DNA from 4 places in the Bacillus aerius genome. Region 4 is predicted to be linked to each of the others. Evidence: riboswitches for the same ligand, from Rfam matches in the RefSeq annotation. Region 4 holds a riboswitch; each other region holds the start of a gene.

Region 1 (6,088 bases), 320 kb from region 4:
TGCTGGCACGTAGTTAGCCGTGGCTTTCTGGTTAGGTACCGTCAAGGTGCAAGCAGTTACTCTTGCACTTGTTCTTCCCTAACAACAGAGCTTTACGATCCGAAAACCTTCATCACTCACGCGGCGTTGCTCCGTCAGACTTTCGTCCATTGCGGAAGATTCCCTACTGCTGCCTCCCGTAGGAGTCTGGGCCGTGTCTCAGTCCCAGTGTGGCCGATCACCCTCTCAGGTCGGCTACGCATCGTCGCCTTGGTGAGCCGTTACCTCACCAACTAGCTAATGCGCCGCGGGTCCATCTGTAAGTGACAGCCGAAACCGTCTTTCATCCTTGAACCATGCGGTTCAAGGAACTATCCGGTATTAGCTCCGGTTTCCCGGAGTTATCCCAGTCTTACAGGCAGGTTACCCACGTGTTACTCACCCGTCCGCCGCTAACATCCGGGAGCAAGCTCCCTTCTGTCCGCTCGACTTGCATGTATTAGGCACGCCGCCAGCGTTCGTCCTGAGCCAGGATCAAACTCTCCGAGGTATGCAGGATGCATATCACACATGCGTTGCTACACGATGTAGCGAACTTAGCATGTGATCATTTCCTGCCTCGCCAGTTTGACTGACTACCTATGATGTATCATAGGATTTTTTTATAAAAACTCGAATTAACAGGTACGTTTTGTCTTGTTTAGTTTTCAAAGATCATCTTCATTTTCGCTCAGAGGCGACTTTATTAATATAACATTCTATCAAGATGAAGTCAACAACTTTTTTCTTGAATGTTATTTCTCAACCGCGCTGTTTCAGCGGCGAATACAAATATAACACCTTTTAAAAGAAGAAACAAGTACTTTTTCTAAATAATTTATTTTTCTTGATCTCTTCCTATATATTCGTACAAAAAGGGCTTAACTCCGTAATTCACTATTGTTGATCCTGTAGGTCTTTAGTATATTTATAATAGATTGAAATTAAATAACCGCAGGGGGAGCTTTGTGCTGAGAGTGAACAATTCGTTGTTCTGACCCTTTGAACCTGTCAGTTAATACTGAAGTAGGAATGTGGAATCACTTGCATACATGCATTGTATTCAAGCCGATATGTTTTTCTATGAATCACATACTCATCCTGACATGGTCTCTCCTTGCACAATTCGTGAAAAGGGGATTTTTTTATGCAGCAATCAAATCAATTAGTACGACTGATGGAGATCGCCATCATGACTTCTCTTGCACTTGTTTTAGATTATTTATCAGGTCTCTTTTTAAGAATGCCGAACGGCGGGTCAATTGCACTGATCATGATTCCTGTCATTCTCATGTCCATTAGATGGGGCGTGTCTGCTGGATTTATCATCGGTGTGTTAATCGCAGGACTGCAGCTGATGAACAATCCTATTATTGCTACACCTGTACAAGGATTTCTCGATTACTTTGTCGCATCTGTTGTGATTTGTTTAAGCGGGCTATTCTCAGGATCAATTAAAAAAGCCATTCAGGATAAACAGCGAAAGAAACAATTCTTCTATATTATCCTAGCTGTATTTGTCGCCAGTTTCTTCAGACTGCTGACGTTCTTTATTTCAGGTGTAGTTTTCTTTTCTCATTATGCACCAAAAGGAACACCAGGCTGGGTGTATTCATTAGTTTATAACAGCACATATATGATTCCTTCATTTATCATTTGTAGTATTGTTCTTTGTTTACTCATCCCTAGTGCGTCTCGTTTGGTTTTTCCTCGACAAAAATAACCCAGCTGTTTCAGCGGGTTATTTTTTTATGCATAATTTGCTGCTCTATTGAATCTATTAATAGTAGAAGATTTCATGCTGGAGGTACGACAATGAATCCTTACTCCATTATGCTGTGCTGTTACATCCTCAGTCTCGCCTACTTTTTGGCAAGTTTCTATGAGGCATTAAAAATAGCAGGTGTGAAAGGAAAAGTAGAGGCTTCTCCTTTTATATCTTATATTTTACTCGCCACCCTTTTTACTTTTTTCTCTCATTATTACTGGAAGCTGACGATATAATCTGTTGAACATGATCACTTAGGACAGACAGTTCCCATCCATACCCTATTTCTTCATGGTTCTCACCAGCCAGCTCAAACTGGCTGGTGACGGCAAAACTAGGTTGAAGTTTTTGATAAAATTGCTTCGCTGAGTTTTGCTCAAATACCCAGAGCAGCATATTCTGATAGCCTTTCTCTATTAAATAATCCACACCTTTTGCAATCAAAGCCATACCCGCTCCTGATTTCTGTTTTCTCTGCAACAAATAGATGGCATAAAGCTCACCATCATATATTGAATATCTCTCATCACGCTGTTTTCCGAAGGAAGCAAAACCAAATACTCCGTCAGCATCCTCTGCGACAAACGTGCCTTCAAGCGACCTGCTTCTCCAGCTCTCTTCCCGCTCCTCTACATTCAAAGCATCTAAATACTCTTGTAAAATAATGCCGTGATAAGTCGTTTGCCAGCTCTTCACATGAATTTCGGCAATTTTAGGAATATCATTATGTACTGCATGTCTAACCTTCATCTGCACACCCCTTTTAGCCATTTTATAGTCTATGTTTCATATGATAAGTTGCTATTTTATAAAATTCAATCCTTAATGGATATTCGTTGACATTTCGTCAACACCCCTATATATTGGGTACGACTTCTTCTATTGAAGAGTTGAACTTTATGAAAAGGGGGAAGAAAGAGATGGAATTTAAAACAACTGAGCTTCGGCAGTTTTTAAAAGAACAACTGCAAATACGTTCTCTTTCATTAAGAGAACTCAGTACACAAACAGAAATTGATAAAGCCACACTGTCTAGAATCATGAACGGAAAAAGAAAACCGACTTTGAACCATTTACAGCGGCTTTCAGATGCTCTCCACATTTCTTTAGATCATCTATTGGCCACGGCTGGATTTTCAATTAAAAACGAAAGAGTTCACGGTAATACGTTCATTCAAGCCGTAGAAGAGATTGAGCGAACGCTGAAAGATCATGATGTCTATGACGGGACGTTCAGCGAGAATGAATTGAAACAGAAGTTAAATGAATATGAAACCTATAGTCAATCAGATGAGGGAAAAGAAACAATCTCAGCAAATTTTGAAAAAAAGATAGATATGATAAGCGGTGTTGGGCCATTTCTTGATCAATTGAAAAGCATGTACTGCTCGTTCATGAGCGGACGGGGGACTTCTCGAGAATTGATGTTGATGGGAGGCGCATTACTTTACTTCATTATGCCCGTTGATTTAATACCAGATTATATTTTTCCGATCGGCTATATTGATGACGCTGCAGCGGTGCAGGTCGTATTAAACCAGCTGACAAATAGGTCATAGTAGGTGACGGAGACATGAAAAAACAGAACAGCATTGACTTCGCATTATTATTCACTGTCATTTGTTTCTTTGTGATCAGCCTGCTGGCTGTGTATAGCGGATCGGGACAGTATGAAACGCAAGATATGTTTTATTTCGTCAAAAGACAAGTTTTCTGGTATATCGTCGGCTTTGGCCTTATGGCGGCAGTTGCTTACTTTGATTATGAACTGCTTGAGCGGTTATCTTTTCGATTATTTGCAGGTGGTCTCTTCCTCATCATTCTCGTTCATTTTTTTGGCACGAATCAAAATGGCTCCCAAAGATGGATCAGCTTGGGGCCCATGAAAGTGCAACCATCAGAATTTATGTAAATTTTTGTCATTCTTCTGTTAGCGGCTATTTTAAATCGATACAAACATCAGCGCTTTTCGTTTAAAGAAAGCATGATTCCTACAATGAACATCATATGCTGGACCTCTGTTCCTTTTTTCCTGATTTTAATTCAGCCAGATTTGGGGACGGCACTTGTGATCTTGTCTATCGCTTTTACACTGATGCTTGTGTCAGGTATTTCAAGTAAGATGATCGCTGCATTAATCGCTTCTTTTCTCGCGTTTCTTGCATTTTTGACCTACTTGCACAATGAACATTTTGAGCACTTTACAAAAGTGATTAAACCTCATCAGCTTGATCGCATTTATGGGTGGCTCTCCCCAGATGAATTTGATTCGACATATGGGTATCAACTGAAACAAGCAATGCTTGGCATTGGGTCAGGGCAATTATCAGGAAGCGGGTATACAAAAGGAAATCAAGTACAAGGGGGAAATATCCCTGAAGCCCATACAGATTTTATATTTGCAGTCATTGGCGAGGAGTTTGGTTTTATCGGCGCCTCCCTATTGATCTGTTTATATCTTATGATGGTCTATCGAATGATTCATGTGGCTATGCATGCGAATACCCTTTATGGGCTTTATATATGTGCTGGGGTGGTTGGGCTGATCGTCTTTCAAGTCTTCCAAAACGTTGGGATGACAGTAGGGCTAATGCCTGTGACTGGTCTTGCCCTTCCTTTTATCAGCTATGGGGGCAGTGCGCTTTTAACCAATATGATCGCCATTGGCCTTGTGTTTAGTGTCAATCTGAGGTCCTCATCCTACATGTTTGGACGTAACTGGGATTGAAGGTGATGTCATTGATTCTTTCTCACCTAAAAAAAATCGACCACATTCTTGCTGGGACGATTGTTTGTCTTTGTTTCTTCGGATTACTGATGGTGTACAGTGCGAGTTATCCTTTAGGCGAAATAAAATATGGACAGGGCAGCTACTTCTTCATGAAACAGTGGCAATGGCTTTTGATTGGGTTCTTCTTTTTCATCGCTGCGGCCCTTGTTCCATATCAAGCTTACCGTAAATGGATTCGGTGGCTTGTGATGCTGTCATTGTTATGTCTTCTCCTTGTCCTGCTTCCTGGAATCGGTGTTGTCAAAAACAATTCACAGCGATGGATTCAATTGGGCTCTCTGATCATCCAGCCGTCTGAGGCTGTGAAATTAGTGATGATCATCTATTTTGCCTATGTATATGCAAGGAAACAAGCGTACATTACATCCTTTAAAAAAGGAGTACTACCTCCACTTCTTCTTTTAAGTCTAGCTTTTTTATTGATTTTAAAACAGCCAGATTTAGGTACAGCAGTTTCTATTTTATTGAGCTGCGGTATCGTCTTATTATGTGCTGGACTTAAAACACGCCACCTCATTCTACTAGGTTCGACGGCTGCGGCAGGGATCACTTTTTTTGCTGTGACCGCTCCTTATCGTTTGAAACGGATCACTTCTTTTCGTGATCCTTTCATGTATGAAGATGGAGATGGTTATCAGCTGATCCATTCCTATCTCGCCATGGATTCAGGAGGACTGACCGGGAATGGTTTAGGCGGAAGCATACAAAAACTAGGATTTCTTCCTGAAGCCCATACAGATTTTATTATGGCCATCATTAGTGAAGAGCTGGGAATCATGGGGCTGTTGTTTGTGATGGGTGCCTACCTACTCATCATGTATCGCGCCGTTCGAATCGTTCAAGGTTTACAAGATCCATTTGGAAAGCTATTAACGATCGGGCTTACTTTTCAAATTATGATTCAAGCAGCCTTTAATCTAGGAGCTGTCTTTGGGCTTCTCCCCATTACAGGCATTCCTCTTCCCTTTATTAGCTACGGCGGATCTTCATTGGTGTTCATGATGATATCTGCAGGCATTCTTGTGAATCTCTCTTCATCTATCAAAAGACACCGGCATGTGCCCCAAGTAAAATAGACACCCTCTATCAGAAGGTGTCTTTTGATTTTTATTCTTCTATTTGACGATCAGCGATTTCTTTTTTTCTTGGCTGTTTGATTTCATTCGTCAGTTCTTGGATGCTTTGTTTCACATTGCCTTTGCCAGAGAAATTCTCAATAATTTCTTTAACATCAATTCCAGAGGAAGCTTTCAGACTTTCTTGAAGACTGGACATAAGGTTTGTCGCATAGCCGGTCACTTTGTTGGCGCCGCTGCCTTCCCCGTTACCACCTGTATCAACAACTGTAATTTTATCAATGTTAGAAAGTGGAGCAGATACTTGTTTCGCATATTCAGGTAGCATTTTCACAATCATATCAAGAATCGCCGCTTGGCCATACTGTTCGAATGCTTCTGCAATTTTCTCTTTCGCTTCTGCTTCCGCAAGTCCTTTCAACCTAATGACTTCTG
Region 2 (6,088 bases), 1.3 Mb from region 4:
GAACGAAACCGCTTTTGTCGGCGTACATACAGGCCATCTTGGTTTTTATGCGGACTGGGTCCCGAGTGAAATTGAAAAGCTTGTGTTAGCCATTGCCAAAACGCCTTATCATATTGTGGAATATCCGATTCTTGAAGTCATCGTCAGGTACAACGATGGGGGCAGGGAAGAAAAATATTTAGCAATGAATGAATGTACGATTAAAAGTATGGAAGGTACACTTGTGGCAGATGTTGAGATTAGGGGTCAGCTTTTTGAAACATTCAGAGGAGACGGCCTTTGTTTGTCTACACCATCTGGCAGTACAGCCTATAATAAGGCACTTGGCGGGGCTATTATTCACCCATCCATTAGGGCGATCCAGCTGGCAGAAATGGCTTCAATCAACAACAGAGTGTTTAGAACGGTCGGTTCGCCGCTCATTTTGCCCGACCACCATACGTGTGTGATCAAACCGATTAATGATGTGGATTTTCAGGTGACGATAGATCATTTGTCGCTGCTGCATAAAGATGTGAAATCCATTCAATGCCGAGTGGCAGACGAGAATGTCCGGTTTGCCCGATTTAGACCATTTCCGTTTTGGAAAAGGGTGCAAGATTCCTTTATCGGCAAAGGAGAATAAGAAAGAGGTTGTTCTCGCTGGAATACTTTAAGATAAACAAAACCATATCAGCCAAAGAAGAAGGCAGGCTGCTGAAGGACTACTTAATCGATCTTGGCATTTCAAAACGAATGCTGACAGATATTAAATTTGATGGCGGTGACCTTCTGATTAATGGAGAGCATGTGACCGTGAGATATGAGCTGCGCGAGGGAGACAGGCTCACCATTTTATTTCCCGAGGAAAAAGTGAGTGAAGGGCTAAAACCTGCGGCCATTCCGCTTGATATTTTATTTGAGGACGAGCACGTGCTTGTGCTGAATAAAAAGCCGTATATCCCATCGATTCCTTCTCGAGAGCACCCTGAGTATAGTATTGCAAATGGGGTGCTTCACCATTATGCTGAGCAGTCCGTTCGGCTGACTGTCCACTTGGTGAACCGTCTTGATCGTGATACTTCTGGTGTCATGTTAGTCGCTAAACATCGCTTTGCACACAGCCTTTTATCAAAGGCGCAGAAAAAAGGGGAAGTCAAGCGAACGTATAGAGCCATTACACATGGCATGATCACGCAAAAGGAAGGAACAATTAAAGCAAAAATTGCTCGAAAAGGGGACAGCATTATTGAACGAATGGTGGATGAATCTGGTCAGGAAGCCGTAACACATTATACGGTGCGGGCGGTACATACTCATTTAGATATGTCTGATGTGTCCCTTACCCTTGAAACGGGAAGAACTCATCAAATTCGTGTTCACATGCAATTCCTTGGTCATCCGCTTGTTGGAGATACACTATATGGTGGAACAAGCGAGAGAATAGGCAGGCAGGCACTTCATAGTGAAACCCTTGTTTTTCCGCATCCGATAACAGGGGAGTCCATGACCTTTTCGGCTCCTTTACCGGATGATATGACATTATTGCTTCAGTAAACAAGTAAACCCGGACACCTGTCATGGTGGACCGGGTTTTTTATTGCGTGAAATGCTGAAATCTTGAATCGTCATATGGCATAGATGAAGGAACAGATACTGTCTCAAGCTCTGGATATCTAAGGGCAGAGAGCTTGTGGCCAAAGACGCAGCCTGTATCAATGTTAACCGTTCTACCGATGAATCTTGGTTCTTTTACGGGTGTATGCCCGTACACAATCCATGGTTTTCCGTGATATTCCTTTGCCCAGTCCTTCCTGACAGGTCGACCGTCTGGCCATGTTTCTCCGGTGACTGCTCCAAATAATAGATAAGACCTCATCTGTTTGTTCGGTTTTTTGCCAATATCCTTTTCCTTCATCGCTGCGTGTGCAATGATCAGTTCATTCGGAATCAGTACATCATAAAGCGGTGCCTTTTCAAATAAATGTTTAAATTCACGTGATAAAATGGTTTGTTCATCATGCGGCAGGTTTTTGATTTCGTTCACCGTTGTTTCAATGCCATGCAGTAATTTTACGGGATTTCCTTTCAAATAGCGATACAGCTTAAAACAATGGTTGCCAGGCACATAGCGGATTGCGCCCTTAGAATAGGCGTGTATGACAAATTGCATGACGGCAACTGATCGAGGGCCGCGGTCTGTTAAATCACCAACAAGGGCCAGTGTTCTCTTATCAGGGTGGACAGGTAGTCCATGTTTGAGTTCGTATCCTAGTTTGTGTATGAGGGTAAGCAGCTCTTCGTAGCAGCCGTGGATATCGCCGATGATATCGAATTTCATAAAGGTTCCTCCTGATTTTTTCATCCATTTATCGGATATAAAGAAGTTTGAATTTTAGAAAATATAACGAATGGCTTTCATTTCATTTGGGCAATTGTTAGAATCAATGCTTTAACGTAAAACTTAAAAATTAAACATGAATGTTAGGAGGCTTTAGCCAATGGAGCATACATCTGTTTCATCACTCGTTGTCGTTATTATTGTAGCCTTTTTCACCCCCATTTTATTGCACCGATTTAAGCTGACCATCCCGGTCGTTGTCGCTGAAATCATCATGGGGCTCATCATTGGAAAAAGCGGTCTTCAACTAGTTGTTGAACACGACGCATGGCTAGATACGTTATCCATGCTAGGTTTTATTTTTCTTATGTTTTTAAGTGGACTTGAAATAGATTTTTCTTCTTTTGAATCAAAGAAGAAAGCGCGAGAACTGCCAAATGGTTTAAAAGAACCGAATACATTTAAAACAGCGACCATTATTTTTGTTGGCGTATTTTGTATGTCCTTTATCCTGTCTTATGCGTTTGTCCTTGCAGGATTTATTCAAAATGCCTTTTTAATGACGCTTATTATTTCCACCATCTCATTGGGTGTGGTAGTTCCTACCTTAAAAGAGGAAAAGTTGATGCAGACGAATATTGGTCAAATCATTTTGCTTGTAGCCGTCATTGCTGATTTGGTGACAATGATTTTACTTGCTGTGTTTTCCTCCATTTATGGCGATGGAACAGGGAACATGTGGTTGCTCTTATTATTATTTGCGGCAGGTATTCTTCTTTATTTATTTGGCCGGGTATTTAAGACAAAGTCCATTTTTCAGTCCATGTCAAAAGGAACGGTGCAAATTGGGACAAGAGCCATCTTTACTCTCATTATAGTCTTAGTTGCCTTATCTGAATCACTCGGTGCTGAAAATATTCTTGGGGCTTTTTTAGCAGGTGTGCTTGTGTCTCTTCTTTCGCCTAATAAAGAGCTCGTACAGCAGCTGGACTCGTTTGGCTATGGATTTTTAATTCCGATCTTTTTTGTGATGGTCGGTGTGGACCTGAATATATGGTCACTCTTTAAAGATCCAACCATCATGATCATGATTCCGCTACTGTTTATCGCATTATTGCTTAGTAAACTCGTTCCGATTCTTTATTTAAAAAAATGGTATGACATGAAAAAAGTCATCGGTTCTGGTTTTTTATTAACCTCGACGTTATCCCTAGTTATTGCTGCTGCAACGATTGGTGAGCGGCTTGGTGTCATTGATCATAAAATGTCAGGAGCCCTTATTCTAGTCGCTGTGCTCACGAGTGTTTTAACGCCTGTTTGGTTTAAGGCGTTATTTAAACAAGAACGTGAAACCAATCATAAAAAGCGTGTGACGTTTATTGGAGCGAATCAGCTGACGTTACCTGTGACGCTTGATTTGCATCAGGATGAATATGACATCCGTATTTTACACGTCTTTCAGGAAAATAAAGAAGCCTTGCTTGCTGACTCCATCTTTGAAGTTGAAGCGATTGAACAATATGACGATGATACGCTCAGGCAGGCTGGCATCGGTCAAGAGGATGTACTCGTTGTGGCTACAGGCAGTGAAACGAAAAATAAGGAAATTGCTTTATTTGCAAAAGAAGAAGGGTCTAAACAAGTCATTGCAAGTGTTAACAAAGCGGAAGCCGAGCTGACTTTAAAGGAAGCAGGGATCGATACCTTTTCTAACTTCTTATCATCTAAAACGGTGCTGAGGGCATTGATTGAAGCACCTGATGCGATTCGCTTGTTAACAAATGAGGATTCTTCTTTGTATCAAATTCAAATGAACAATCATCGGTATCATAATGTCATGCTGAGGGAATTTCCTTTTACCGGCGATTTGGTGTTTGTCCGTATTTTTAGAGGAATTGACAGCTTAGTACCGCATGGGGATACGACGCTTAGAAGCGGTGACCGCGTGCTTGTGTCTGGCTCCCGGGAGTATGTGGCAGGACTTAGAGCCCAATTAGAGTTGCAATGAACCCTTGACCGATGAACAAATCCTGATTAAGATAGAGGTACAACAATATATGTTTGATCCACTAGGGGAGTCCTTTAAAAGGGCTGAGATAAAAGTGTAGACTTTTAGACCCTCATTACCTGAACAGGTTCATACCTGCGTAGGGAAGTGGTGCGGTGTTTGACTATGCTTTTTACAAATTCCAAACCACTTTCCACGCGGAAAGTGGTTTTTTTATATGGAAAAACAGGAGGAGAGGAACATGACATTTTCGAACGAATGTAAAGAAGCAGCAGCTAGATGGTGGAATGGGAGCTTTACACACCCTTTTGTGAAAGGGATTGGTGATGGCACACTTTCACTCGATCGTTTCACTTATTATGTGATGCAGGATTCGTACTATTTAACTCATTTTGCAAAAGTACAATCGTATGGAGCCGCTATTAGTGAGGACTTACATACGACAGGCAGAATGGCATATCATGCGCAGGGTACGTATGAAGCAGAGCTATCACTGCATAGAAAGTTCACAGAACTGCTCCAGATCTCTGATGAAGCGCTGGCAAACTTTAAACCTTCTCCAACTGCTTATGCATATACCTCGCATATGTACCGATCTGTGAAAAGCGGTCGTTTTGAAGAAATTTTAGCCGCATTATTGCCGTGCTACTGGCTTTATTATGAGGTAGGAGAAAAACTGAAACAAACAACGCCTGACCATCCGATTTATCAAGAATGGATTTTGACATATGGCGGGGATTGGTTTAAAGAGCTTGTTTTTGAACAGGTGAACCGTTTTGATGAACTTGCAGAAAAAGCGCCAGAACATGTGCGGGCTAATATGAAAGAAAATTTCGTGATTTCGAGCTATTACGAATACCATTTCTGGGAGATGGCGTATGAAAAAGAAATGTGGCAGACAGCATGCTTAGATGGGGTTGGTGCAAATGGAACTCCATGCAGTGACAAATGATACGCTTCCTGTCAGGGAGCTCATCAAGCAAATAAAAGACATTGCGTCTGAAGTAGACTTTATTCATATTCGTGAACGATCGAAGGCAGCAGGTGAGCTGGTTCACCTCGTGAAACAACTCCTAGCAGAAGGTGTTCCGAAAGAAAAGCTGATTATAAATGACCGAGTTGACGTTGCGCTGCTGACCAATATTCACCAGGTTCATCTTCCAGGACACAGCTTTTCGCCAAAGGAATTAAGACAAAAATTTCCTCATCTCCATGCGGGGGTATCGGTTCATTCGATAGAAGAAGCCAAAGCAGCAGAGAAGAACGGGGCAGAGTATGTCATGTTTGGGCATGTGTATGATACCGCATGCAAACCCGGACTTCAGGCGAGAGGCATAAAGGTTGTGGAGGAAATGACTTCTGAGCTGTCCATTCCAGTCGTTGTCATTGGTGGAATCACACCAGAACGACTGCCAGAATTGATGCATGTTGATTTAAAGGGAATAGCCGTCATGTCGGGAATTTTTGCTCATCCTCAGCCGCGCAAAATGGCGCAAACATTTTCTAAAAAGCGAAAGGAGAATCCTTATGAACAAGCATTATGATGTTGCAATCATTGGTGGTGGAATCATAGGGATGTCGATCGCTTATCACCTTGCAAAAGCAGGAAAGCAGATTGTCTTATTTGAGGCAAATGAGATCGGGAAGCAAACGACGAGTGCGGCTGCTGGCATGCTGGGTGCACATGCTGAAGGAGAAGGTGATGAGGATATTTTCTTTCAAGTAGGCAGACAAAGTCAGGCTTTATATGAAAAATTAAC
Region 3 (6,088 bases), 1.1 Mb from region 4:
ACGCCTTGCGTGAAAAGGGGGAGTGCATAACGTATAAAGGCTTTCCAGCTGTTTTTTTGCTTGTAACCTCTAATTTTATGTGCAGCCTTCATTTGCTTCAATTCACTTTGAAACAACGGGATAAACCGGAAGCCTGCCAGCATCCCATATGCCCATTTGGGTGACATTCGGCATTGATGGATTAAGCTCATCATAAAGGCCGTCAAATCAGTTGTTGATGTAAAAAGGAGACCAAATGTCACAAACCCAAGCATTCTAAAAGAAATGGTCAGCCCATTTCTTAAACTCTCCTCCGTGATATGAAACCATGCCCACTTCCAAACTGTATGATCTCCCTTGCCAAAGGCCGCGATCATCCAAAACACGAGAATGAAAAAGAGCAGATAAGGTACAAGTCTGGTGATGAGGTATTTCAAATTCCAGCCGCCTAGGACAAGTCCAATTCCAAGTGCAAACAGCCAGATGATGAACGTCGTTTTAGGATCAGAAATCGCCATCAGACAGCACATCGCAAGGAGATGGGCGAGTAATTTCATGACTGGGTTTAGAGTGGATAGAAAGGAGTGATTACTTTGCAATCGTCATCACTTCCTTTCTTTCAGCCATATAGCGATAATGTAACGGCACTCTCAGCTCACAGGAAGTGACAAGTTCCTGATGAGAAAATAAATCAAAAGGCGTACCATCATAAACATGCTCCCCTTGATGAAAAACAAGCACCTGATCAGCGCACTCATCAACGAGTTCCATATCATGTGTGACCATGATAATAGTGGTGCCTTGTCGTTGACGTTCTTTTAAACGCCGGATTAACTCCCTCGCCGTTTTCTCATCCTGCCCGAAGGTCGGCTCATCTAAAATGAGTACATCCTGATCAAAAAGAAGCATCGTGGCAACACTTAATCTTCTTTTTTGTCCTAAGCTTAAGGTGAAAGGATGCGCATCTCTATGCTTCTCTAGGCCGAACTCTACCAATAGCTGATTCGTTTTTTCTTGCACCACAGACTCTGACCAATTTCGCTGTCTCCCACCAAATGCGATTTCATCAAACACTGTATCCTGTATAAATTGAAGTTCTGGATTTTGAAATACAAAGCCTGCTTTTTCATATAATGTTCGGTCAGACCACTTTTTCAGGTGTTTTCCTTTTAAGAAAATGTGACCTTTCTTTATTGGTTCTAAACGGATGACATGTTTAAGAAACGTACTTTTTCCGCTGCCATTTTCACCGATGATCGCAACCCAATCTCCTGCTTTTATATTAAGGTGCAGGTCATCTATAATGCTTTTTTTCCCGTAGCTTAATTGTAGATGATCTGTGCGAATAATGACCTCTCGATCTGTTGATGACAATTTCTCATGACGTTCTTTTCTCGCCTCAAAGGTTTGCAAGAGTGTTTGACTCAGTGAATGAAACGGATCTTGTAAGACATTGGACCATTTCTCGGGAAATATTTTCGGACGCCAGATGCCGGCCTCTTTCATTTCTCCCTCAAATGTATTCATCACGTCTTTTGGCGTTCCATCTGCTATGATACGGCCTTGATGATCTAATAAGATCACCCGATCCATCCACTCGATGACACCGTCTAACACATGCTCCACAAAAATCATCGTCTGATTCTGTTCAGCCGAAAGCTGCTGAAGTAATTGAAATATCTCCATTCTTCCTGCTGGGTCAAGCTGTGCTGTCGGTTCATCAAAGAACAGGACATCTGGCTCTAATGCTAGTAAACAAGCAAGCGCCAACCGCTGCTTCATTCCGCCAGATAAGGTATGAATATCTGTATTTGGGTCGACATCCAGCTGTACCTTTTTCATGAGATGCTGAATCATGTCATCCATTTGTTCACGAGGGACAGATCGATTCTCTAAGCTAAACGCAATTTCTTCATTGACTCGGTGCATACAAAACTGCGAATCTGGGTCTTGAAACATGAGACCAGTATGCCTTTGCCGCATCACTTCTCCCTGTACTTCAGCTTCCATATGCTCTGGAATAATGCCAGCAAGCACAGAAATCAGCGTAGATTTCCCGCTTCCACTTGGTCCTAATATCAGCACCTTTTCCCCCTTTTGAATAGAAAGAGATACTTGATGAAGAACGGGATTCGGCTGTTCATAAAAACGGACAGTGAGATTACTGCACGCGAGAAATGAATCCATGCTGGTCACCCTTACTTCGTTTTTCTTTCATGATGGCATATTGATTCAGCACACCCGTTTTAGATAAAGCATCCACCACAACCTTTGCCAAGCAACCACCGAGTAACATACCGCTGATGACTTGAGTGACAAGTGTCATGAGTAACACTTGAGGCGTGTAATAGCCGAATCCATTGGCAATGAGGCTATATGCCATTGCCCCTACTGCTGCAAAGGCACCAGACAACATGAGTGTCCACATGCGATATCGCTTATAGCCAAATAGAGCGAAGGCGATTTCTGCTCCAAGTCCTTGGCATACACCAATCAAAAGCGCAGAAAGACCGAAGTGGCTGCCTGTCAGTAATTCCACGGCAGCGGCAGCTGTTTCTGCGATGAGGGCAGCGCCTGGCTTTTGGATAATGTAAGCAACGATTGGACTGGCAATGACCCAAATTCCGAACATGATGTTGCCTCCTGCTGGACCGACAAGGGCTGTAATCGGTAAATAAAGAGTCGACCACCCTAAATAGATAACTCCGCATGCCACTGATAAAATGACAGCAAGAACGACTTCTTTCATCTTCCATGTCATGAAGAATGCACCTCCATTTGGACAGGCCACTCTTCGACAGTAAAGGCCATGTCCCAAAATTTATACTCAAGCTGACAGCTTAAGATGAAGTGCTGTTTCATTTTCTCCTTTTCCTTCTCACTTGCTCCTTCCGCCCACTGATCAAGCCGTTTGCAAAGCTCCACTGTAACAGAGTCCGTTAACCCGCCATAAAACGTGATCCACTCATAGAATGGATGGGCAGGGTCGGGCTCAACATCTTTAAGCATTCGTTTGCCTATTTCCCAATAGGTCCAAGGGCAAGGGAGCAAAACCGCAATGATTTCTCCTAGCGTCCCTTCCTCGGCGACTTGCAGCATGTGATGAATATAGTGATGAGCACTTGGCGCCAAAGACGCACCTTGCAGTTCATCATAAGCGACACCTGCCACTCGGCAAAGGTTTTGATGAGGATGTGTCTCACTATCAAGGACAAAAGCCATTTGTTGATGGAAAAAGGTAATGTCCTCTCTGTCTGTACATCTGCTGATGGCTGCCGCATAAATTTTAATAAAGGCATTTAAATATTCTGCATCCTGTTTGACATAATGAATGATCTGTTCCTTTTCAAGTTCTCCTGCTGCGAGTCCTCTCACAAACGGATGCTGATAAATCGCTTCAAATAATGGTTCTGCTTCTTGCCTTAATTGGGTTGAAAATGTCATAAAAAAAGCCTCCTCTTTTTCAGTTGAATAAATGAAAAAGCCACCCCGAATGGAGCGGCCTTCTTATCGATTCAATCATGAATAAGACAAGGTCCAGCTCCACTTCCCTCCGCTAGTACAAACTAGATCAGGTTCAAAGGGTCCAAGATTTCCTCTTGTCTCAGTCATACATGACTCCCCTAGTGGACTTTTGTCATTTAATTATCTTTACTCTACACATGTGGCGATTTGATGTCAACCGCCGATCTTAATTCAATGTATTGATCGTTGGCAGCTTCTCGATCCCTGCTGCATAGTAGAAATTAAGGACACTGAAGAAATCAATTGGCTTTCCTGTCTTTAAATCAACAGCCAAAATATGATCGCCGTAATTTGTCAGGTCATCAATGTCTAAACGCCTTGGCGTTGTCTTTCCGAGAGTATCAACAAAGCTGCTATGGTAGTACTGCCCACTAGCAAACGATGATTCATGATACATAAATAATGTCTCCACATCTAAGTAGACAAGAATGGCCTCAGAGGAACTCGCATATGGAGCAGAGTACGATACTGGTGCCGAAATACTTTTCACTTTTACACTGTCAACAGAATGCGTTCTCTGTTGATATTTTCCATCATATGAGAAATAAAATACACGCTCCCATTTATAATCAGCGGTCTTAGATTGTTTGTTATACACTTTTGTACCATTTGCGAAAACATCCCCATTGGCATACGAAGCAACAAAGTATTGCAATGTTGATGACAGGGATTCAGCACCTGTGAAATTTGGTGGGTTTTTTGCATTCACCTGTAATGTATATGAGTCTCCAAAGTCTCCACCGCTAGTAATACCAAACGCATAATCCCCCGCTGGTAAATTGCTTAACGCAAGCAGACTGCCTGCCGGTTGAATCAGATCCGTTGGATAAGCTTGTCCTTCTTCATAATCAATAACAAATAACTGAACGAAATAATCAGCATTTGGAGAGGTAATCCGGCTGATGAGCGCCTGAGGGGACGATGTACTTAAGAACCATAAATCAACTGGATCTTCCTCGTTTAAAACTGCCGATTGATTAATGGCTAGTCCATCAATAGAGCGAACGGCAGACGTGCGCATCTTTCCATCTGCAGCCGCTTTTCGTTTAATACTTATTCCCTTTTTCTTATCTACTTTAAATGATTTTTTTACTTCCTTCTGTTGAACCGCAGTCCCTTTATCCTGCTTTTCAAACGACTCTTGCACTTGCTGAATGGCTTTTTCAGTCAGTGGCGATACTTTTTCACTTGATTTTGGTGCATCTTCTGCTTTGATTGCTGGTGAAAATAAACCTGTTGTGACCAATAAAATAGACAGTAAGGCGGCGGTGATTTTGACATAAAATGCTCTCACAGGAACATCCCCTTTTCCCTAATTTGGGTTTTTTACCCTGTGATTATTTTACCATTTTTCTAATACTTGTTTTGGACTTTTCAGGAAATTTTTATAACAAAAAACCAGCCGTATGCGTCACGACTGGTTTTTTTGATGATTTATGCAATGGTTTTGACAAATAAGCGTGCTGTTTCTGCACTTGATCCTGGATTTTGTCCAGTAATAATTTGTCCGTCTACAACAGCGAATGGCGCAAATGCATCGCCTTTTTCAAATGCTGCCCCTTGCTCTCGAAGTTTTGTTTCCAATAAAAATGGAACTTTAGATGTCAGCTGAACAGCATCCTCTTCCTCATTTGTGAATCCTGTTATTTTCTTGCCGTCGATAAATGATTTTCCATCACGATCCTTCACATCAACAAAGGCAGAAACGCCATGGCAAACTGCCCCAACGGCTCCATTTTTGTCTGAAATCGCTAAGATCGCATCGGCAACCAATTGATTGGACGCAAAGTCGATCATTGGGCCATGTCCTCCAGCAAAGAAAATGCCATCATACTCAGCTGGGTTTACATCGGTCAGTGCCTTTGTGTCTTGAAGTAATTCATACACATCTTGATATTGTGCTGGAACTCCTTCAGGAATTGAATTTTTATCGATCGGTACTGTTCCACCTTTTATTGAAACAATTTGCACGTTGAGTCCATTTTCTTTAAAAATATGAAATGGCTCGGCTAATTCTTCAAGCCATAAGCCTGTTGGGTGTCCGTTCATTTCTGAGCTGCTTGTTGATACTAATAAAACGTTCTTGCTCAACTTTATCATCCTTTCTATTTATCATGTGACTATTTTATATTTTGCACAATTAAATATCAAGCAATCAGACTTGGATACAACTCTTTATGTTATACCCGATTTTTTAAAAAATATAGCCTCACTTCAAATCTAATCATTCTGTCACATTCTATTGACAGGGAATTTCATGTAAAATTGTGATGAAATGATATAATATGAGAAACAATTGACAGACCTCTTGCGCTAGAGGGAATTTAAAAGGAGTGGAAAAAGAGATGAAAACCTATTCGATTGTGATGATTATCATCACGCTCTGTATCATATTGGCTGTCTTTTTAATGAATCTTACGGGCGTCATGTATGGAAAAATCATATTGGCTGTCGCTGTTGCCCTTTGTCTTACGTCCATTATTCGTTTGATGGGAATGCGTAAAAGATAAAAGCCGCCCTCTAGGGCGGCTTTACCGTGTAGACAAACCCTCGCATTCGGTGTCAGTCCTGTGCTTCAGTGCTT
Region 4 (6,088 bases):
AAAAGTCGGAGGCGGAAAGAATCATCGTTTCGGCTTATCCGATGGGGTGATGATTAAAGATAATCATATTGCGGCTTGTGGTTCTATCAGGGAAGCTGTGGAGAAAGCAAGAGCATACGCCGGTCATATGGTGAAAATTGAAGTGGAAATTGAATCAGAAGCACAGCTGATGGAAGCCATTGATGCCAAAGCAGATGTCATCATGTTTGACAACTGCTCTCCAGACGAAGTGAAGCGCTTTAAACAAATGACCCCTGAAACCATATTGACAGAGGCATCAGGCGGCATCACGTTAGAGAATGTGGCTAACTACCGGGGAACAGGTGTAGACCTTATTTCACTTGGATTCCTCACACATTCTGCTCCATCATTCGATTTTAGTATGAATATGGAATTCAGCCATAAAGGGGGAACGACTCATGTCCATGCTTGATGTGTTAGCAGCGCAGCATACAGCCATGATGCCAGATGAATATAAACGGCGCTCTTATGGTGAAATGAAAGAGAGAGTATTAGAGATTAAACGCGCCTTTGGATCAAAGCTTTTTATACCGGGTCATCATTATCAAAAAGATGAAGTCATCCAATTTGCTGATGTGACAGGTGATTCATTGCAGCTTGCACAAATTGCTGCTGACAATCACGAAGCAGAATACATTGTATTTTGCGGGGTTCATTTTATGGCAGAAACGGCCGATATGCTATCAAAAAAGAATCAGCACGTCTTTTTGCCAGATATGAGAGCAGGTTGTTCAATGGCAGATATGGCGAATATGAAACAAACAGACAGGGCGTGGGATAAGCTCACTGAGCTGTTTGGAGATACGATCCTTCCACTGACTTATGTAAACTCAACGGCTGATATTAAAGCATTTGTCGGCAAACATGGCGGATCGACTGTCACATCTTCAAACGCTAAAAAAGTATTGGAGTGGGCGCTGACCCAAAAAGAGCGGATTCTTTTTCTTCCTGATCAGCATTTAGGGCGTAACACGGCCTATGATTTAGGGATTCCGCTAGAGGAAATGGCTGTCTGGGATCAAATAGAAGAAAAGCTCATCACCGACCAACCGCTTCATCGAATCAAAATGATTTTATGGAAAGGTCATTGCTCTGTTCATGAGAAATTTACCATTGAGAATATTGAACAAACGAGAAAACGAGACCGTGACATACAGATTCTTGTTCATCCAGAGTGTACGCATGAAGTCGTAAAGGCATCTGATCTAGCTGGTTCAACTAAATTTATTATTGATACGATCAAGCAGGCACCAGCAGGAAGCAAGTGGGCCATTGGAACAGAAATGAATTTAGTGAAACGCATCATTGACCAGCACCCTGACAAACAAATCGAATCCCTTAATCCAGATATGTGTCCATGTTTGACAATGAACCGTATTGATCTGCCTCATCTACTATGGTCACTTGAAAGCATTGAAAAAGGGGAGCCGGTCGGTTTGATTCAAGTGAATGAAGAGACGACAAAAGAGGCATTGCTCGCTTTAAATAAGATGCTCACCATTAAATAATGAAGTGTCCCCTCCTATCAGAAAACAAGTTTTTATCATATCGGCTTGTAAATAGGCATAAATTTATGTTGAAACATATTGTACTTCTGACATAACCGCTACGTTCACGTTTTGCATAGGAGGGGAAAACGTTGAAAATTCATATTGTGCAAAAAGGAGACTCCCTTTGGAAAATTTCAAAGAAGTACGGAGTCGACTTTCAAGAATTGAAAAAATTAAATTCGCAGCTCAGTAATCCAGATTTGATCATGCCAGGAATGAAAATCAAAATTCCATCTAGTGGTGTTCCTGTGAAAACCGATCATCACAAAGCAAAAGAAATGCCAAAAGCAAAAGAACACCCGTATGTAAAAGAAAAGCCAAAGGATGTCGTGCAAGTTCAAGATACGAAGCCGAAGGAAAAGCCGAATGAACCGGTACCTTATGTGCCACCAGTACCAAAGATTGAACAGCCAGTTTTTCCACAAGTTGATGTAAACTATTATCAGACGAATCTCTACCAGCCATTCACGCCTCCTCCCAAAAAAGAACATCATGAGAAAAAAGATCACGTTCATGAAAAGAAAGATCATGTTCATGAGAAAAAGGATCATAAAGATCACAAGGACCATTTTCATCATGAAAATAAGGATCATTTCAAAGATGATGTGGCAAAGGGATATGATCCATTCATTCATATCCCACATCAAAAAGAGGAGGGAAAAGATATGGAACATAGTAATTACCCAAACCTTCCTAATTTCCCGCAAATGCCGAATGTTGGAGGGGCAGCAGTAGGGGGCATGGCTGAAAATAAAGAGCATCACCACCATCATCAAGAGTCATATGATCCTTATTATGGTTATGGTCATTACATGCCAGCAATGTATCCATATCCGCAGCAAATGGTACCCGCTTCTCCTATTTTACCGGGATCAGGCCTTTGTTATCCGGTACAGCCGTATTATCACCATCACATGATGCCGTACCCTTACCCGGCGGCTCAGCCTTATTATCCTGCGTATCAAGCACCGGCTTATTACGGTGAACATCATGAGCATCATGCAAATGATGGGCATCACTGGCACCACCATATGCATCCAAATGCAGGCGCAAATGTAAATGCAAATGCAAATGCCAATGCCAATCAAGGCTTTTATCCAAACGCTCCAAATGAAGCATATGGCAAGGAAGACTGCGGATGCGATGATGGTATGAAGCATCATCAACCATGGCCTGGACATTATCCAAACCCTGTTCCATATGGTCAAATGGGTGCTTATCCAGCTCAGCCTTATATGCAGCAGCCTTATCAAAACCCATCTGTTTTTGCAAGACCAGAAGAAGACGAAGAAGATTAATGACACAAGGGACGATCTCAATCGTTCCTTTTTTTGTTTATAACTGACAGCTTGTTTTTGTCCTCAACTGTACATGCTAAAACAGAGCCTGTTTTGCGCTCATGAGATTCAATTTGTACAGGGGGTTTTTCGTTTGAGACAAAAATGGCAAAAAACAATCGCCTTAGTGCTTCTACCTATTGGATTAACGGCATGTGGTACAAATAACAATGCGGGTGTAGATACACGTCATAATCAATCAGGCCAGCCAGTTGGATACCACTCCAATCAACAGGCAACAGACAACAATCAAGATCATCAAGGACCAGTTTCTGAGCTTATGGAGGGAATGAACGGAAGAAATACAACGAATGTTGATTATCGTTCACGCCCTACACAGGATCAAGTGAGAATGCCGCTTACTGGTGGAGATGGACGCTACAGTCATGGAGATATGAACTATCATAACCAAATGTCGTTCTCTGGCTACGATAAACAAGAGAATATCCAGCGTTCAAGAAAAATCGCCAACCGAGTGAACAAAATGAACCATGTGACAGACTCACAAGTTATGGTGACGGATGAAAATGTGTATATTGCTCTTAAAACAGATGGGCGCTTGACATCAGAGGGTGTATCACAAGTAGAAGAAGCAGCGACTCGTTATGCAGATGGAAGAGCTGTCCAAGTCATTAAAGACGAAGGCGCATTTACACGCTTCAGAGATATGAGAAAAACGCAATTTGAAACAGGTCAGACAGGCATGACCCGATAGGCTGGAATAAAAAAGGCTAAAGTTCATGACGAACTTTAGCCTTTCTTTAAAAATAAACTTTGATCCCGATATAAAATTCATAAAAGAAATAACAGCCAAATCCAAGTAATAAAATACCGGCAATAATGGATGTCCACTTAATCATTGTTCGGTTCATCACTTTTCTTGTTAGGGAAACAATCGTGAGAAGACCGATGTCATGAAGAAGAATCCCTGCCAAAATACCCGCAGCAGCCAATATAAATTCAGATGAATTTGTATTTTTATAAGCATCTGCCAGTACAGCACCAAACACAGATACCCAGAACACAAGGTTTCCAGGGGATACCGCGACGAGCAGCCCATTTCGGTATGTTTTAGCGAATGATTTATTCACTTTTTCTCCTGCTAAATGGATGTCTTGATCCGCATTTTTAATCGAATCGTAGGCAAGAATTATTAAAAAGATGGCACCGATCAGCCAGAGCGGAATTTGGATAAAGGGCAAAGATAAAAATTGAGCAAATCCAGCATATAAAGCCAAGATGAGCAATATATCGATGGTCATACCACCAGCGCCTACAGTTAATCCATGAAAGAATCCGTTTTTTAATCCCTGCTTTGTCATTTCAACCGTGATCGCTCCAACAGGTAGAGCAATTGAGAATCCAACGACGATAAATGTAAGAAATGTTTGCAATCGACTAGAACTTCCTTTGAATCATGTTTGTATAAAAATTCTCCGTTTAGATTAATTATACATAATAGGAGAAAAGGATCAATGATTATTTCTGATTTAATCGAAATGAGAGAGATAGATCGTGTATAGAAAGATGTATATCGTGAAGATCATGTATTCATTGTAGGGGAAAGGAACTATTTTCCTGAAACTTCTTTTTTTCATTTCTCAGCTATGCTACACTGTTGTGGAAATCAATATAAGTGACTAGGGGTGCCCGGAAATGCGGGCTGAGAGAGAAGACAAGCTTCTTAACCCTTTGGACCTGATCTGGCTCGTACCAGCGTGGGGAAGTTGAAGATGATACGTGTGCCATATGAATGGCATACATGTTTTTTTCTGACGACGAAACCAGGTTCTTTACATAGAATCTGGTTTTTTGCTGGTGCTGATTCCATCCTGACCGGTCACACGAAAAGAAGGAGAGAACAGCAAATGAATGAAAAGACAAATGTTCCATCAACGCAATCTTTATTATCAAATTTTGAAGGCAGTCGAAAGGTATATGAACAAGGTTCAAGACCTGACATTTTGGTGCCAAAAAGAGAAATCGTGCTCACAAATACAGTGACACAAGCAGGTGATATCCAAAATGAACCGATTCGTGTGTACGATACAAGTGGACCGTATACAGATGAGGAGGCTCATATTGATGTCACAAAGGGATTAAAGCGTCTGAGATCAAAATGGATTAAAGAAAGAGAAGATACTGAAAGCTATGAAGGGCGTCAAGTAAAGCCAGAAGATAATGGATATCGCTTGAATGGGAAAGAATCCTATCAAGCTGCCCATACAGATTTTCATCATGTGCCGCTCCGCGGGAAACAAGGTGCTTGTGTGACGCAAATGCATTATGCAAAAAAGGGGATCATTACGCCTGAAATGGAGTTTATCGCTTTGAGAGAACAGCTAAGTCCTGAGTTTGTTAGAGAGGAAGTGGCTAGTGGAAGAGCGGTCATTCCAGCGAATATTAACCACCCTGAAAGTGAGCCGATGATCATCGGGAAGAATTTTCACGTGAAAATTAATGCGAATATTGGCAATTCAGCTGTGACGTCGTCCATTGAAGAAGAGGTGGAGAAGATGACATGGGCAATTAGATGGGGGGCAGATACGATGATGGACCTGTCTACAGGAAAGGATATTCATACAACGAGAGAATGGATTATCCGCAATTGCCCAGTCCCAGTAGGAACTGTCCCGATTTATCAGGCACTTGAAAAAGTGAATGGAATCGCAGAAAATTTGACGTGGGAAGTATACCGAGACACATTAATTGAACAGGCAGAGCAAGGGGTTGACTACTTCACCATTCATGCGGGCGTCCTGTTAAGGTATATTCCGCTCACAGTCGACCGGGTCACAGGAATTGTTTCAAGAGGCGGAGCCATTATGGCAAGATGGTGTCTCGCTCATCATCAAGAGAACTTTCTGTATACCCATTTTGAAGAAATTTGTGAAATCATGAAAACGTATGACATTGCCTTTTCGCTTGGGGACGGGCTCAGACCTGGATCCATTGCGGACGCAAATGACGAAGCGCAGTTTGCAGAGCTGGAAACGTTAGGGGAATTAACAGAGATCGCTTGGAAACATGATGTACAGGTCATGATTGAAGGACCTGGTCATGTTCCAATGGATAAAATCAAAGAGAATGTCGATAAGCAGATGGAGATATGCAAAGAGGCACCTTTTTATACGTTAGGTCCTCTAACAACAGATATTGCACCGGGATATGATCATATTA

Evidence for each region. Region 4 has a riboswitch for thiamine pyrophosphate ahead of thiC (phosphomethylpyrimidine synthase ThiC). Riboswitches for the same ligand answer to the same signal wherever they lie in the genome.
Region 1: linked by a shared signal. The riboswitch ahead of thiT (energy-coupled thiamine transporter ThiT) and the one ahead of thiC (phosphomethylpyrimidine synthase ThiC) in region 4 are both predicted to bind thiamine pyrophosphate.
Region 2: linked by a shared signal. The riboswitch ahead of tenA (thiaminase II) and the one ahead of thiC (phosphomethylpyrimidine synthase ThiC) in region 4 are both predicted to bind thiamine pyrophosphate.
Region 3: linked by a shared signal. The riboswitch ahead of tenA (thiaminase II) and the one ahead of thiC (phosphomethylpyrimidine synthase ThiC) in region 4 are both predicted to bind thiamine pyrophosphate.

What each region holds. Positions count from the first base shown of each region.
Region 1 is NZ_JARYHO010000001.1:2,796,533-2,802,620, forward strand. Features, by position in the region: rRNA gene M2353_RS14495 (16S ribosomal RNA) at 1-529, opposite strand, end outside; TPP riboswitch at 966-1,068, shown strand; gene thiT (energy-coupled thiamine transporter ThiT) at 1,166-1,741, shown strand; gene M2353_RS14505 (GNAT family N-acetyltransferase) at 1,982-2,536, opposite strand; gene M2353_RS14510 (DUF1232 domain-containing protein) at 2,707-3,345, shown strand; partial or broken gene rodA (rod shape-determining protein RodA) at 3,360-4,514, shown strand; gene ftsW (putative lipid II flippase FtsW) at 4,520-5,653, shown strand; gene M2353_RS14525 (flotillin lipid rafts scaffold protein FloT) at 5,685-6,088, opposite strand, start outside.
Region 2 is NZ_JARYHO010000001.1:1,151,252-1,157,339, forward strand. Features, by position in the region: gene M2353_RS05830 (NAD kinase) at 1-625, shown strand, start outside; gene M2353_RS05835 (RluA family pseudouridine synthase) at 643-1,536, shown strand; gene prpE (bis(5'-nucleosyl)-tetraphosphatase PrpE) at 1,577-2,320, opposite strand; gene M2353_RS05845 (monovalent cation:proton antiporter family protein) at 2,481-4,328, shown strand; TPP riboswitch at 4,382-4,491, shown strand; gene tenA (thiaminase II) at 4,570-5,280, shown strand; gene tenI (thiazole tautomerase TenI) at 5,255-5,872, shown strand; gene thiO (glycine oxidase ThiO) at 5,856-6,088, shown strand, end outside.
Region 3 is NZ_JARYHO010000001.1:3,602,095-3,608,182, forward strand. Features, by position in the region: gene M2353_RS18695 (energy-coupling factor transporter transmembrane component T family protein) at 1-578, opposite strand, end outside; gene M2353_RS18700 (ABC transporter ATP-binding protein) at 568-2,166, opposite strand; gene M2353_RS18705 (ECF transporter S component) at 2,141-2,740, opposite strand; gene tenA (thiaminase II) at 2,737-3,423, opposite strand; TPP riboswitch at 3,511-3,614, opposite strand; gene M2353_RS18715 (hypothetical protein) at 3,671-4,798, opposite strand; gene M2353_RS18720 (type 1 glutamine amidotransferase domain-containing protein) at 4,939-5,595, opposite strand; partial or broken gene M2353_RS18725 (hypothetical protein) at 5,820-6,014, shown strand.
Region 4 is NZ_JARYHO010000001.1:2,473,539-2,479,626, reverse strand. Features, by position in the region: gene nadC (carboxylating nicotinate-nucleotide diphosphorylase) at 1-433, shown strand, start outside; gene nadA (quinolinate synthase NadA) at 420-1,529, shown strand; gene safA (SafA/ExsA family spore coat assembly protein) at 1,661-2,869, shown strand; gene M2353_RS12835 (YhcN/YlaJ family sporulation lipoprotein) at 3,003-3,623, shown strand; gene M2353_RS12830 (LysE family transporter) at 3,670-4,302, opposite strand; TPP riboswitch at 4,541-4,650, shown strand; gene thiC (phosphomethylpyrimidine synthase ThiC) at 4,777-6,088, shown strand, end outside.